DNA from 4 places in the Oceanobacillus luteolus genome. Region 2 is predicted to be linked to each of the others. Evidence: riboswitches for the same ligand, from Rfam matches in the RefSeq annotation. Region 2 holds a riboswitch; each other region holds the start of a gene.

Region 1 (4,016 bases), on a different contig from region 2:
CAGTTCGAACGCCTTGATCATTTAAGAATTGTAAGGAGGCGCTTATCTTATCTTGTTCACCAACAAGATGAACGACTAAGTTTCCAATAATGCCATTTTTTAATTCCATAATATTTGCCGTTAAAATATTCGGTACAACACCAAATTTTTGACTGACATGGGCAAGCAATGGTTGACCCGTGTTTTCACCGATAAATGTAAGTCTTGTTACCGTACCTTCGAGCTTCAATTGATCAACAAGGGAAGTTGATAATTTACGCTGAGATATTGTATCCAAGAATTTCTTTGTCGTTGGTCGATCTGGATTAGTGAATAGGTCGATACTAGATCCCTGTTCAATGATTTCTCCTTTTTCTAGCACGTATACATAATCACAGATTTTCTGAATGACGCTCATCTCATGTGTAATAAGTAAAATGGTAATACCCAACTCTTTGTTGATTTTTAATAGCAGATCCAAAATTGAGTTGGTCGTTTCAGGATCCAGTGCACTCGTCGCTTCGTCACTTAGCAGGACGTCTGGTTCTTGTGATAATGCTCTTGCGATTGCGACCCGTTGTTTTTGTCCACCAGATAATTGAGAGGGGTAGCTATGATGTTTGTCGGATAGTTCGACGATCTTTAAATATTTTTCAACCCGTTTTTCGACTTCTTGCTTATCATATCCAAGAAGCTTTAATGGAATAGCGACATTATCATAAACGGTTGCCGTTTTCATGAGATTGAAGTGTTGGAATATCATACCAACTTTTTGTCGGGTTTGACGTAGGTTTTCTGGTGACAGGGTAGTGAGATCTGTTCCATTGATGAGCACTTTTCCGCTATCCGGCTTTTCCAGTAGATTGATAAGGCGGATTAAAGTACTTTTCCCCGCTCCACTGTAACCAATTACACCATGTATTTCTCCTTTTTTAACATGGAGGTTTACGTTATTTACAGCAGTTACATTCCCATTTTTTGAGGGAAAGACTTTCTTGACGTTTTCTAATTTAATCATTTTAAGTTCATTCCTTTCTGAAAAAGAATGCTGCTTCCGAGCAACATTCTTTTTCCTATCCTTACTTCTTGATTATTCATCCCAACTTGGAATGATAGAACCTTGAAATTCTTCTTCAATAAATGTTTTCACTTTATCTGATTGATAGGCTTGGACGAATTTTTCAACGGTCGGGTCGTCCTCATTTTCAGCCCTTACAACGATGTAGTTCACATAAGGAGAATTCGTTGACTCGAGTAAAATCGAATCTTCTTTCGGGCTGATGCCGGCTTCTAATGCAAAGTTCGTATTGATGGCGGCCACATCGACTTCACTGAGCTGCTTTGGAATTTGCGCAGCATCCAACTCGATGAATTCAAGGTTTTTGGGATTATCCACCACATCATGGATGGAAGCCGTTTCTGCTTTACCTTCTTCCAGTGTAATGACTCCAGCTTCTTCTAAAATGAATAATGCACGTCCTCCATTTGTCGGATCGTTAGGTAGACCAAATTTTGCACCATCCGGCAGGTCCTCGATACTCTCATAAGTTTCTGAGTAAATCCCCATCGGGTTTAAGATTGTTTTACCAACTGGTACTAAATCTGTGCCATGGTCTTCGTTAAACTGGTCGAGGAAAGGTCCATGCTGATAACTGTTCAAATCCAAATCACCTTCAGATAAAGCCGTATTTGGCAGGACATAGTCGGAGAATACTTTCAATTCAACTTCAAGCCCAAATTCTTCAGCAGCAACCTCTGCAGCAACTTCCGCAATCTCTTCCTGAGGACCAGAAGTAACACCAACAACAATATTTTTCTCATCTATCGCAGCATCGCCAGTCTCCTCCTCACCACAAGCAACTAGCAAACTAGCAAGTAAAAGTACAATGAATACAGAACCTAACTTTCTCATTTTATTTCCTCCTCTGATTTTCATTTGATGGTATAAAAACAGCCTCTCTTTCAACGAAAGAAAGAGAGGCTCATTATGTAGAATTCCCCTCTTATCTTCCAAAACATAACGTTTTGCTGGATGTAGCACCTTTTTTTATGGTTGCCATAAAAAGGTTGCCGAGCTTCATCGGGCCAGGTCCCTCAGCTTCTCTTGATAAGAGATTAAATTATTAGATTGTATTAATATAATCTACATTATTATTTCGTTTCAGTCAACTATATTTCTGATAATTTTCGTCTTTAATGAAAATATTCAACTTTTCAATTCGTTGAACGGCTTCTTTCAGGCGCTCTTCATCCACGAGCAGGCCAATACGGACATAGCCTTCTCCAAATGAACCAAAGCCTTTTCCTGCAGCAACCGCAACATCTGCTTTTTCCAATAGAAAATCGGCGAATTCCTCGCTCGTAAAGCCTTTTGGAACAGGAAGCCAAGCAAAGAAGGAGCCTTGTGGAGCTTCAACGTCCCATCCAATCCGCTTACATTCTGCAATCAACGCATTTCTGCGCCCTTCATAAAGCTGAACCAATTCATCGACACAAGTTTGATCTTCTGTAAGAGCGACCGCCGCCGCATGCTGTATAGCTGGGAACATACTGACAAACAAGTGATCCTGCAATAGATTGATAGCTTCAATCATTTCAGCGTTGCCGACTGCAAATCCGATACGCCAGCCTGCCATATTATACGTCTTCGATAAAGTATACAGTTCGATTCCCGTATCTTTTGCTCCGTCTGCCTCAAGGAAGCTCACCGGCTTCTTCCCATCGAAACCAATTGCTCCATAAGCAAAGTCATGCACAATTCCAATCCCATGTTCTTTACCCAACTTCACTGTTTCTTCAAAAAATTCCTTTGAAGCAGTCGCACCAGTCGGGTTGTTGGGGTAATTCAAATAAAGGAGTTTCGCTTCTTCCAATTGTTCCGGGCTAAGCTTATCATAATCCGGTAAAAATCCATTTTCACGAACTAATGGCATGACATCAAAGCGGACGTCTGCGAGTCCTACGCCAGATAAGTAGTCAGGATAACCAGGATCAGGCAGCAACATTAATTCCCCTTCATTCATTAGCGCAAGCGGCAATTCCACTAACCCGATTTTCGTTCCAAACAAAATCGCCACTTCTGTCTCCGGGTCAATATCCACATTGTATTCCCGTTTATAAAAATCCGCCGCAGCTTGTTTGAGTTCAGCTGTTCCGCGGAATGGAGAGTATTTATGTGTTTGTGGATCTGCTGCAGATTGCTGTAATGCCTTCACAATGTGATCCGGTGTCGGCTGATCTGGGTTACCCTGCCCCAATTTGATGACATCTCTTCCTTCAGCCTCTGCTTTATTCACCTTTTCTACAAGAGTTGCAAAGAATTGGGTAGGCAAACTTTTTAAACGATTTGAAAATTCCATAGTAATAACCTTCTTTTCTCATTCAATTTAGTATTAATATAAATCTGGAACCCGACTAGCAAAAACAGGGACATTTTTTCTTACTTCTACTACTCTCTCTGGATTGAGGCTTCCCTTTATGGTTTCTTCTTTATTTTCAGAACCCTTTGCGACGACCTCTCCCCATGGATCAACGATTAACGAAGCTCCTGTATATTCAACACCATCTAACGTACCAACATTATTCGATGATACGACATACATCTGGTTTTCAATCGCTCGAGCAATTTGCAGACTAACCCAATGATTTGTTCGAGGCTTTGGCCACTCTGCAACGACAAATAAAACTTGCGCTCCATCCAGTGCCAGCTTCCGAGCCAACTCAGGAAAACGGAGGTCATAACAGATGATGACACCCATGCGGACCCCATCCAATTCAAATGTTTCCACCTTTTCTTCCCCGCCCGTCAGATATGCTGGTTCATTCAACATCGGGACAAGATGGATCTTATTATATTTATAAACAAGTTCACCGTTTCGGTTAAAAATAAGACTCGTGTTATAAATATTTCCATTCACCTTATTGGCAATCGAACCACCAACAATATTAATTTGATGTTTTTTGGCCAAATCACTCAGGTAAGATTGAGTCGGTTCTGAAGATTCATCAGCAGTTGCATCAAGCTGTTCAAGCACATA
Region 2 (4,016 bases):
TAAAGTACCTTGAGTAAATGGGGACTTACACACTTTATTTGACAAGCCCTATTCGTCTAGAAAAACGAATACCACTTTTTCTCTTTGTCGAGATATTTTAAGCGAAATGTTTTTCGCCCGACAGACGACGGTTCGTTCCGAATAAGTTTTCCCGGAAAGTGTTGCCTTGATAATCTTTTTGGACCAACCCTCGTTCCTGTAGTACAGGCACTACATAGTCTACGAAATCTTTGAAAGTTCCTGGTGTGGTCGCGTAGGCGATATTAAAACCGTCGATTCCGGTTTCATCCACCCATTCTTCCATGGTGTTCGCTATTTGCTCGGGAGACCCTATCGCAGAAGCACCCATTCCCCCAATACCTATCGCATCAATGACATCCTGTACGGTGGAGGCACGATCCGATTTTAATTTCGTGAAGTTTTCTAAGGCTGAACGAATAGCGTCATTTTCAATATACTTGATTTCCTGATTTGGTGCGTAGCCGGATACATCGACTCCAGTCCAACCGCCAAATAATGCGAGCGCACCTTCTTTACTGATATAGCTTTTATAATCCTCATATTTCCGTTTCGCTTCTTCTTCTATACTGCCAGTAATTGGAACGAACATCGTAATAATTTTTACGGCATCTTGTGGTTTTCCTGCTTTTTTCACTTCTTCACGAATTTTCCGGACGGTTTCTTTGGCTACATTTTTATTTGGTGCACCGATGAAAATTACTTCGGCATGTCTTGCTGCAAAAGCTCTTCCCTTTGTAGAGGCTCCGGCTTGGAATATAACTGGCGTCCGTTGTGGAGATGGTTCACTCAGATGTGCACCTGGTACTTTAAAGTATTTCCCCTCATGCTTGATGTCGTAAACCTTAGTCGGATCGGTATAAATCCGGTTGATTTTATCTACTTTGACTGCATCATCTTCCCAGCTTTCTTCCCAAAGCTTCAAGCAAACTTGCAAATATTCCTCTGCAATATCGTATCGTTCATCGTGGGAAATCTGTTCATCAAGCCCCATATTTACAGAGGCACTCTTCAAGTAGGACGTGACGATATTCCAGCCGACGCGGCCATTCGTCAAATGATCCAGTGTACTTATTTTCCGTGCAAAAGTATACGGGTGTTCGTGAATCACGGAGGAGGTTACACCGAATCCAAGATGTTTCGTTACCGCTGACATCAGTGGCACGATGAGAAACGGGTCATTCACCGGTGATTGTACACCATGTGCAACCGCAGTGTCTCTTGATCCGCCGTATACATCGTAGGTTCCCAGCACATCAGCAATAAACAGCCCATCAAAACGTCCTTTTTCTAAAATCTTAGCAAGCTCTATCCAATATTCACTATCCTTGTATCGATGGGATTGGTCTTCGGGATGAGCCCATAAACCTGGAGATTGATGCCCAGGTGTATTCATGTCAAACGCGTTTAAATAGATTCGTTTTTTACTCAATGCTATTCCTCCTATTGTTGTAAAAATACTGGTGTAGCTTGTTTTTGCCTGTTCACGAGATGGATGAAATAGTTCAGTTGTTTTTCTGCACGTTGTAGAAGTTCTTCATCGATTATCGGGGTATCTTTTCGTTTATCGATTTGTTCGTTTATGAGATAAATGCCTTTTAAATTATGTGCTTTAAGACTTGCCAGCAGAGGTTTCAGGGAGTACTCGAGTGCCAATAGATGGGAGGCGCTTCCTCCACTCATCAATGGGAGTACTGGTTTATGTTCAAATACATCTGGTGGCAGCAGATCAATCAGTGCTTTTAATACGCCGGTGTAGGAACTTTTGTATACTGGTGAGCCGACGAGTACACCTTTTGAATTCTGAATGAGTCTGGTGATGCCGACGACAGAAGGACTATTATATCTCCCTTCAAACAAATCTTGATAAGGGACATCTTTTACGGAAAGGTGGGTTACAGATAAACCTTCCTTCTCCAGTAAGGAACCTAAATATAACAATACTTTGTCAGAACCCGAATTTTCAGAAGGACTTCCGGAAAGTATAATAATTTCACTCATGATATAACTCCTTTCTAAGAGTATTTTCATATTTTAAGGTTTCGAATCAGTAGATAACGAACGGCGACTTAGACACTGTTCATCATTTAGAGCATTAAAAAAATCCCTCTCTTTCATAAACTTGAGAAATAGGGATTGGTTACATTCATCTCTTATCTCTCAAGAATTATTTCTTGCCGGATTTAGCACCTTTCTGATTCGATAAATCAGAGGTTGCTGAAGCTTCATCGGGCCAGGTCCCTCAGCTTCTCTTGATAAGAACTCTTAATTATTAAATTATTTCATATTCTATGTGAATTATTCCGATAAGTCAAGTGCGATTTTTTTAATTGACAAATGATTTTAATTACTTTAGGATTGGTAATAATCGAATAATTTCTTATCAAGAGAGGTGGAGGGATATGGCCCACGGAAGCCTCGGCAACAGGTTCTAACAGAGAATACTGTGCTAATTCCATCAAGCATGTATTGCTTGGAAGATAGGAAGAGGAAAGTAATATTGTGATTGGACCCTTTTTCTATTTTTTAGAGAAAGGTTTTTTTATTTTATATAGATTAAGAGAGAGATGAGGAGTGGGGAAGATGAAATATGGATTTTGGTTGCCGATTTTTGGAGGATGGTTACGTAATGTAAAAGATGAAAAAATGCCACCTACTTATGAATATGCGAAGAAAGTCATCCAATCTGCGGAAAATTGGGGCTATGATACAACGTTAATTGCTGAGTTGTACTTGAATGACATCAAAGGTACAGATCACGATTCATTAGAGGCGTGGTCAACCGCAGCTGCATTAGCGGCAGTGACGGAGAAAATTGAAATCATGACAGCCGTCCGCCCAATTTACCATAATCCAGCAGTTACAGCGAAAATGGCTGCAAATATCGACCATATTTCTAATGGACGCTTTACGCTGAATATAGTCTCTGGCTGGTGGGAAGGGGAAGCAAAACAATACGGCGGTGAATTCACAGCGCATGACGAGCGTTATGCACGAACCGAAGAATTCATTCAAATATTAAAAGGCTTATGGACGGAAGATACGTTCTCCTTTAAAGGCAAGTTCTATCATATCGAGGATACGAAACTAGAACCAAAGCCAGTTCAACGTCCAAACCCGATTCTTTATGCAGGCGGAGAAAGTGAAAAAGGAAAACAGGTCATTTCCTCCTTATGTGATGCGTATGTGATTCATGGCCATAAGGTGGAAGAAGCAAAAACGAAAATCGATGAAATAAAGGAACGGAGAAAGCAAGCGGGACGTGAGCCTTTCCGTACAATCGGGATGGCGGCATATGTGATTTGCCGGGATACGGTGGAAGAAGCGCAAGCCGAGTTGGAACGGATTACGACCGTAGATGATTTAAGCGGATATGCTGGATTTAAAGACTTTACAACGAAGTCTGAGCTAGAGCAGAAGATTGCATTACAAGATTATTCTGTATCGAATCGTGGGCTTCGTCCGAATTTAATCGGAACACCTGAGCAAATAGCGAAACAGATTTTAGCGTTTGAGGAAGCAGGAGTAGATTTATTATTATTACAAAGTTCTCCCCAGCTAGAAGAACTCGAACGATTTTCCAAACAAGTCATGCCTAAAGTAGAAGAATTACGCAGCGAGTTAGCAAAAAACTAAACAATAGGAGAGTATGTTGATGAGTAAAATATATGTTCTGCATGAAAATAAAGAATGGACCGATCATTTGACGAAACGCTTGGAGGAATTGAATCTGCCTTATGAAGAATGGCATTTGGATAAGGGGACGGTGGATCTGGCTTCTGTACCACCAGAAGGAGTCTTCTACAGTCGTATGAGTGCGTCGTCCCACACGAGAGGTCATCGTTTTGCTCCGGAGTTGACGAGTGCGGTCTTAACTTGGCTGGAACAACATGGTAGAACCGTGATCAATGGCAGTCGCGTATTGCAGCTGGAAGTCAGCAAGGTTCTGCAATATTTGGAACTTGAGAAGTTTGGGATTGAAACTCCACGGACGGTAA
Region 3 (4,016 bases), on a different contig from region 2:
CAGCTGATTTCTCAACATTTTCATCCAATTTGATAAGTCCTTGTTGTTCAAATAAGGATAAGATACGTCCATGGTCTGGAATCGAACGGCTGATGATCACTTCTTGTCCATCTTCAATATCATCAATGTTGGTGATGTTCTGAGAATATACACCCATTGGTTCGATATGAATACCATCAATATACTCTAGATCATACCCTGTATCTGCAACAGTCTGCTCTAGGAACGGGATATGCTGGAAGAAGTTTGCATCCAGTGCACCTGATTCCAAGTCTTCATTCGGCAAAACATAATCTTGGTATGTTTCAATAGTAATGTTAATGCCCTCTTCTTCTAACAAAGGTTTTGCTTCCTCTAGAATCTCAGCGTGTGGCGTACTTGATGCACCAATCACAAGTTCAACTGATTCTGATGAATCTTCTGTTGCGTTGTCTGCATCTTCCGCATCATTTGCAGTGTTTTCTTCATTTCCACCATTCCCGCAAGCTGCGAGTAGCAATACAAATAACAATACAAGTAAACCAAAAAGCTTTCTCATCGTTGTTTCTCTCCTTTATTTATCTTTTATCTATTTTATTGGTGATTAAATCTCCAATAAATTGGATAATAAATACAATGATCAGGATTAATACGGTACAAACAAATACAACATCGAAGTCACGACGTTGGAAACCATAGAAATAAGCATAGTCTCCAAGACCGCCTGCTCCAATTACACCAGCCATTGCAGTATAACCAATCAAGGCTATCGCTGTAACAGTTAGTCCAGACACAAGTGCCGGTAAAGACTCAGGTATAATAACCTTGAAAATAATGGTCCTTGTTTTTGCACCGATTGATTTTGCGGCTTCAATTACACCCTTATCCACTTCACGAAAAGCTATCTCAACAAGACGAGCATAAAATGGTGCCGTACCGATAATCAAAGCAGGCAATGCAGCGCTCGGCCCTCGAATCGTTCCAATCAAGAAATTCGTAAAAGGGAAAAGTAATAAAATCAAAATAATGAATGGGATGGCACGGAATATATTAACAATTGCCGCGGTTATTATATGAATGAATTTATTTTCCCAAATTCCATCTTTTGACGTCAAAAACAATAATAATCCTAATAAAATTCCCAAAATCAGAGTACCGATCAATGCGATACCTGTCATATATAGTGTTTCATTAGTTGCTGTAATCAATTCATCTGTTTTTAAGTTACCAAACATTTAGATGACCTCCACTTCTACGGAGGTTTCACTCTGAATATATTTAATGGCACTTTCGATTTCCGAATCATTACCTGTCACTTGAACGAATAGTGTTCCGTAACTTCCTGTTTTCGTATTCGTAATCTTACCTTGTAATATATTGATATCAACCTCGTATCGCTTAGCGATCTGGCTGATCAATGCTTGGTTTGCTGATTCACCAATGAATTGCAGTTTGAGCAGTGTACCCTCCGAATTTGTTTCCATGATACTTGAAATATTTTCATCCTCATCATTGCCCATTGCCTGATGAACAAATTTTTTCGTAATCGGCTGTTGTGGATGAAGGAATACATCGAGAACATCACCAAGCTCGACAATTTTCCCGTTCTCCATTACAGCAACTCGATGACAAATTTTTCGGATTACTTGCATCTCATGGGTAATTAATATAATGGTCAGTCCCATTTTCTCATTAATATCTACAAGTAAATCCAAAATAGAATTTGTAGTTTCCGGATCAAGTGCAGATGTAGCTTCATCACAAAGTAAGAGTTTTGGTTTATTCGCTAATGCCCTCGCAATACCGACCCGTTGTTTTTGTCCACCACTTAACTGGGAAGGATAAGCATTTTCACGTCCGGTCAACCCGACGAGGTCGATAAGTTCCTGCACCCTTTTTTTCCGCTTTTCTTTACTTACTCCTGCGATTTCAAGAGGAAATGCAATGTTTTCTGCAACGGTCCTTGACCACAATAAGTTAAAGTGCTGAAAAATCATCCCGATATCCTGACGGGCGATTCGAAGTTCATTTTGATTAAGATTTGTTATTTCATTATCTTCAATGGTTATTGTGCCCGCTGACGGTTCTTCTAGTCGATTGATCAGACGGATAAAGGTACTCTTTCCCGCACCACTATAACCGATGACTCCAAAAATCTCACCATTATTGATGTCTATATCCACATGATCAACGGCAGTTATTTGCCGGTCTTTTGTAATAAATTCTTTCTTTAATCCCTTAATGGAAATCAATAGATTGTCTCCTTCCATACAGCTTACCACTTAAATACCGTCCCATTATTAAAAATGGAATACATCTATTTAGTATAAACATAATTACTCAATAAATTAAAAACGTCTTTCTGCTCGGAGAACAGAAAGACGCATAGTTGATTATCATCTCTTGTTCTCTCATCTATCAAAAAAATTTGCAGGAATTGGCACCTTTCAAATCCTTGAAGGTTGCCGCGGTTTCATAGGGCCAGTCCCTCCGCCGCTCGCGATAAGAGTAAAACTATTAAATTAGTATAAACGAATAATAGCATGAGGGGTCTTAAACTGTCAACAAAATGATTTATTTAAACATTTCTGGGCGATACTCATATAAATACCGATAAATATTTCCGGTTGAATAGAAGGTATAAATTTTTTCTTTCACTTCATTATTTTCTACAATCAATAAACACGGAACACTTTCGATTTTGTATTCATGCAAAAATGGCTCCTCGAAATTTGCGTTCATTTCAAGAAAAATTGTTTGGTTATGGATTTCTTCAATTTTCTCTAACATTGCTCGTGCAACCGTGCATGTCCCACAGAATGTTGAATAGATAAATAAAATATATGAATCATTTAATTGCTTTGATGTGATTTTTTGCATATTTTCACCTGTTAATATAAAGATTCATCACTTCACTTGAAGGGATAATCAGCCCTCCAAGTGAAACGATAGTTGAATTTATATCTTATCTTACAGTCAATTGTACTGCAAATAAAACGGTCTTACTGTAAAGTGTTTTGCCACAAGTAATGAAGCAAGTATTTTATATGGGGTGGTAGCCACTTCCCGATAATCTTTACTGATATAAATATGCTCGGCATGTGGCAGTTCCTTAGCTAGTTGTTTTCTAAGCCTCAGTCCTGATTTATCTTCATCAACAAAAATATATACATCATTTTCATCTAAATTATACATATCCAAAAGCTCATCAAACCGATTAATGCTTAAAGTGCCGTTCGTACAAATAATCGTTACATCTTCATTTAAAATTTCTTCAATTTTACGTTTATCCGACAACCCCTCCACAATAATCACTTTTTCGGTTTCGTGTGCAATCATCTCAAGACACTCCTTATCCCATCGAGTCATCTGCTGATTGTTATAGTATATGAAAAAGAGGAGGTCAACTATACTCTTCACCGCATAGTTAGGCCCCCTCTTTATTCCTAATCAGAAAGCATACAGGTTGAAGAGGCTTTATCGATAAAAAAATTAATCCTCTTCAATAATAGCTTTATATTCATCTGCTGTAAGCAGGTTGTCCCACTCACTTTCGTCATCCAATTCAACAACGATCATCCATGCGTTTTCGTATGGAGATTCATTAACGAGTTCTGGACTATCCTCCAGTTCTTCGTTCACTTCTACAACTTTACCACTTACCGGTGCATAAAGTTCAGAAACAGTTTTTACTGACTCGACACTTCCGAATGAATCGTCTGTTTGAACTTCATCATCCACTTCGGGCAATTCAACGAAGACAATATCTCCTAATTCGTCTTGTGCAAAATCTGTAATTCCAATACGTACTTTATTGTCGCCTTCTTTTTTAATCCACTCATGTTCTTTCGTATAGCGTAAATCGTTTGGCAAATTCATTGACCCTTCATCCTTTCAAGTTTCTATTGTCATACCTTAACTATACAATGGAATATTAATAAAATCTACTGCATCCAGCAATTTTTATAACGGATAAACGGTCTGGAACTCCTCAACTCCCAAATATTAGGAGAATTCAATATATTAATGTGAGGGAT
Region 4 (4,016 bases), on a different contig from region 2:
TGTTTTCAATATAGGTAAGTTCAATCCCCATCCACGTTAACCTCTCGTACATTTCGACATTTAAGCGAACTAAAACCTTTGTGATTTGATCGATCAAAAGAACAATAACTGCAGTGATGTAAAATAACATGATAACCTTCTTTCCCAAAGGTTGTATAAACCTTTTATTTTCGATAAAGAATATATGCTCTTCTTTCTGCATAAGGAATACATTTATAGCAAACTTTTATTTTCTTTCCATTGTCGTCCCAATAAATTCTCGCTTTCTTAGCCCTTCCGTTACATAGCTTACATTTACTGAATAGCAACAGTACTCTCTCCTTCGCGAGTCAGCTTCCATTCTATCTTTCTACTAACTTCATTATATCGAAAAAGAAAGAAAGTGTAGAACTATTTGGTATTTTTTACATAACTCGTATTGTATCCTTTATATAGAGTCAGCTATAGGTAAAGGTATTCACCCATTCACCCAAATGATTTATTCACATAAGTTGTAACAAGCCTACTTTTTTAAAGGAGCGTTAATCATGAGTCCAATCAATTTTCAAGCTTTTACAGGATTAATTACACATATGGAAGATTACCCCTTCTATCCAACCGATGAAGAGACCGGATGTCATAAGTTCATCACTGTTCAAAATGAAACGGGGATGATTGTTAATTTTATAGCTGGTCCAAATACGTATTTCGTCAATCATGAAATGGTTTCGGTTGGAGACCAGATTACAGGATATTTGGATGGCGACGTACCAGTAATACTAATCTATCCTCCACAATATTACGCATTGATTATTGTAAAAGAGTCACCTTCCACCCACGTCAAGGTAGACTATTTTGATGATGATCTAGTCAGCGGTGATGGCAATTTAAAACTACATGTTAACCCTGACACACCCATTCTTTTAACAAACGGGCAAGCCTTTAATCAAAATCCTGCCCAGAGAAATCTTATTGTTACTTATACACATACATCGAAAAGCATACCCGCCCTAACTACTCCAGAAGAAATTATCGTCTATTGTCGTTAATCCTTATTAAAATGCATCCATTTTATTTTAAGATTGACATTCCTTTCGATTCGGTATATTCTATTAATTAACTTAATACAAAACTTTCTTATCCAGAGAGGTGGAGGGACTGGCCCATTGATACCTCGGCAACAGGCTTACATAGTACTGTGCCAATTCCAGTAGCGTAATTCGCTAGAAGATAAGAAGAGAAATTAGACACGGTGCCTAAACCTCTTCTTATCTGAGAAGAGGTTTTTTTATTTAGCAATAACGAGCAGAAATTCCAAATAATTTAAAAAGAGGATGATCAATATGACAAAAACATTAGTAAAGGCTCCATTTAAAGCAGACCATGTAGGAAGTTTCTTACGACCTGAAAACTTGCATCAAGCAAGAAAGGACTTGAAAGAAGGTGAAATTTCTGCATCTGAACTACGCGAAATTGAAACGAAAGAAATAAAGAGAATAGTAGACAAGCAGATTGAAGTTGGATTAAAGGCTGTCACAGACGGTGAGTTTCGTCGTAGTTGGTGGCATTTGGACTTCCTTGAAGGTTTAAATGGAATAGAAGGATATGAAACAGAAAAAGGATACACATTCGATGGAATTGAGACGGACCGTTACCATGTGCGTAATACAGGAAAAATCTCCTTTGATCCGGACCATCCATTCATAAAAGATTTTCTTGAATTTAAGGATATTGTCGGCGACCGCGCAATTCCGAAGCAAACCATTCCAAGTCCTAACCAATTGTTCGAGGTCGGTATTCGTAATCCAGAAATTTATCCAGATCTTGAAACGTATGCTAATGATATCGTCAGCGCATATCGTGATGCTATAAAGGCATTCTATGATGCTGGTGTCCGTTATTTACAGCTGGATGATGTATATATTGCCGGCCTTTCTTCCGAAGATTTTCAGTTAATCGATACAGGAGGATACTCTAAAGCAGAATTAATTGAGCTTGCAGTTCGAATTGTAAATGATGTTATTGCAGATCGACCAGAAGATTTAATCATCACTACCCACCTATGCCGCGGAAATTATCGTTCAAGCTGGGCGTTCAAAGGAAGTTATGCGGATATTGCACCGACTTTATTTGCTAAAGAAAAAGTGGATGGTTTCTTCCTTGAATATGACGATGAGCGTTCCGGTTCATTCGAGCCATTAAAACACGTACCAAAAGGTGGAGCACAAGTTGTAATTGGTGCTGTTACATCTAAAGCTGGTGAACTCGAAGATAAAGAAGTAATCAAGAAAAAAATTGAAAATGCTTCACAATTCGTCCCGTTAGAACAACTTGCTTTGAGCCCGCAATGTGGATTTGCCTCTACCCATCATGGTAACAAGCTTACAGAAGACGAGCAATGGTCAAAGCTGAAGTACATTGTGGATTTATCGAAAGAAATTTGGGGATAAACGGAACACGAGTATCTGATTCATAAAAAGGTGATCGGTTGGTAGAATATTCTCTAACCGATCACCTTTTTATTTTTTTATGGAAATTAATTACCAAAATTATGAAACCAATACTGCTTTCTCTCCGTACAACATGGTAGAAAGAAATGGGAGGGAAAAGAATGCCAGAAATTGCTATGCAATTGACGAATGTAAGTAAGCGGATTGGCAAAAAGGAAATTATCAAAGACTTGTCATTTTCCATTAATAGAGGAGAAGTATTTGGTTTTATTGGTCCAAATGGTGCCGGGAAAACGACGACAATTCGTATGATGGTTGGACTTATGAAAATCACGGAAGGTGACATACATATTCTCGGTAAAAGTATAAAATCTGACTTTAAACAGGCAATTCGCGAAGTAGGCGCTATCGTTGAAAACCCTGAGCTTTATCCATTCTTAACCGGTGCTCAAAATTTGAAACAGTATGCAAGAATGATTCCAGGAGTCACGCAAAAAGATATCGATGAAGCTGTTAGACTCGTAGGTATGGAAAAGGCACTGAACGAAAAAGTTGGTCGATATTCGCTTGGTATGCGGCAACGGATTGGTATTGCCCAAGCCATTTTACACAAGCCTTCTATATTAATCCTAGATGAACCGACAAATGGTCTTGATCCAGCAGGTATCAGGGAAATCAGACAATACATCCGTAAATTGGCGGCCGAAAAGAACGTTGCAGTTATTATATCCAGTCATCTCTTATCCGAGATTGAATTGATGTGTGACCGAATCGGTATTATTAAAAATGGAGAACTTGTTGCTACACAAGATGTCCGAGAGAACACATCTTCAACAACTCAAACATTGCTGCAAGTTGAGATGGAAGCCACACCATTAGATAAAGCTTTAGAAATTATTAATGAGAAAACTACAGCTGCACAAACGAATAATAAGATTACTTTCGAAATTGAAAAAGAACATATTCCGGCTTTAATTTCAAATCTTGTGGAACAAAATATTCTCATTTATGAGGTCAGTGTCACGAAATCAACCTTAGAGGATAAATTCTTTGATTTGATTGGAGAGAATGTCATTGGGTAATTTTATAAATCTCATTCAAAATGAACTGATTAAAATCTATCGATTGAAATCCACTTGGGCGATGTATATTATAGTAGGAATTATTATTGTTGGCCTTGGCATTTTCATCAAATCCTACGGAGAATATATGACGTATGAAGAGGATAGTTGGAGAGAAACTCTTGAAGCCGAGAACCAAAGCTTACTGGATGAGTCTGAAGAATTTCCAGGAATTGCGGAATTCAACCAAAGCCTCATCGAGCAAAATAATTACTATTTGGAAAATGATATTATACCAGTGAGTTATGGCGCATGGCAATTTGTAATGGAAAATGAAATGCTGCTTTCACTAGTCAGCCTATTCACTATTATCGTGGCAGCTGGTATTCTCGCTAATGAATTCCGCTGGGGTACGATAAAGCTGCTCCTTATCCGGCCGATTTCACGAACAAAAATATTGATAGCAAAATACAGCTCTGTACTCCTTTTTTCATTTATTACAGCATTCTTTGTACTGTTCTTTTCA

Evidence for each region. Region 2 has a riboswitch for S-adenosylmethionine ahead of ssuE (NADPH-dependent FMN reductase). Riboswitches for the same ligand answer to the same signal wherever they lie in the genome.
Region 1: it holds a riboswitch for S-adenosylmethionine, as region 2 does, so the genes downstream of both, ACFSBH_RS11090 (MetQ/NlpA family ABC transporter substrate-binding protein) here and ssuE (NADPH-dependent FMN reductase) in region 2, are expected to answer to the same signal.
Region 3: it holds a riboswitch for S-adenosylmethionine, as region 2 does, so the genes downstream of both, ACFSBH_RS13070 (methionine ABC transporter ATP-binding protein) here and ssuE (NADPH-dependent FMN reductase) in region 2, are expected to answer to the same signal.
Region 4: it holds a riboswitch for S-adenosylmethionine, as region 2 does, so the genes downstream of both, ACFSBH_RS17730 (5-methyltetrahydropteroyltriglutamate--homocysteine S-methyltransferase) here and ssuE (NADPH-dependent FMN reductase) in region 2, are expected to answer to the same signal.

The regions. Positions count from the first base shown of each region.
Region 1 covers NZ_JBHUDE010000048.1:14,619-18,634, forward strand. Annotated here, with positions in the region: gene ACFSBH_RS11085 (methionine ABC transporter ATP-binding protein) at 1-997, opposite strand, end outside; gene ACFSBH_RS11090 (MetQ/NlpA family ABC transporter substrate-binding protein) at 1,070-1,891, opposite strand; SAM riboswitch class I at 1,980-2,093, opposite strand; gene ACFSBH_RS11095 (pyridoxal phosphate-dependent aminotransferase) at 2,145-3,338, opposite strand; gene ACFSBH_RS11100 (carbon-nitrogen family hydrolase) at 3,372-4,016, opposite strand, start outside.
Region 2 covers NZ_JBHUDE010000159.1:57-4,072, forward strand. Annotated here, with positions in the region: gene ACFSBH_RS18025 (LLM class flavin-dependent oxidoreductase) at 98-1,450, opposite strand; gene ssuE (NADPH-dependent FMN reductase) at 1,462-2,019, opposite strand; SAM riboswitch class I at 2,169-2,280, opposite strand; SAM riboswitch class I at 2,396-2,505, shown strand; gene ACFSBH_RS18035 (LLM class flavin-dependent oxidoreductase) at 2,602-3,654, shown strand; gene ACFSBH_RS18040 (ATP-grasp domain-containing protein) at 3,674-4,016, shown strand, end outside.
Region 3 covers NZ_JBHUDE010000114.1:3,394-7,409, forward strand. Annotated here, with positions in the region: gene ACFSBH_RS13060 (MetQ/NlpA family ABC transporter substrate-binding protein) at 1-538, opposite strand, end outside; gene ACFSBH_RS13065 (methionine ABC transporter permease) at 558-1,214, opposite strand; gene ACFSBH_RS13070 (methionine ABC transporter ATP-binding protein) at 1,215-2,231, opposite strand; SAM riboswitch class I at 2,388-2,488, opposite strand; gene ACFSBH_RS13075 (thioredoxin family protein) at 2,554-2,883, opposite strand; gene ACFSBH_RS13080 (toprim domain-containing protein) at 2,956-3,318, opposite strand; gene gcvH (glycine cleavage system protein GcvH) at 3,472-3,858, opposite strand.
Region 4 covers NZ_JBHUDE010000157.1:30,790-34,805, reverse strand. Annotated here, with positions in the region: gene lspA (signal peptidase II) at 1-130, opposite strand, end outside; gene ACFSBH_RS17735 (hypothetical protein) at 528-1,028, shown strand; SAM riboswitch class I at 1,114-1,216, shown strand; gene ACFSBH_RS17730 (5-methyltetrahydropteroyltriglutamate--homocysteine S-methyltransferase) at 1,323-2,429, shown strand; gene ACFSBH_RS17725 (ABC transporter ATP-binding protein) at 2,591-3,511, shown strand; gene ACFSBH_RS17720 (ABC transporter permease) at 3,504-4,016, shown strand, end outside.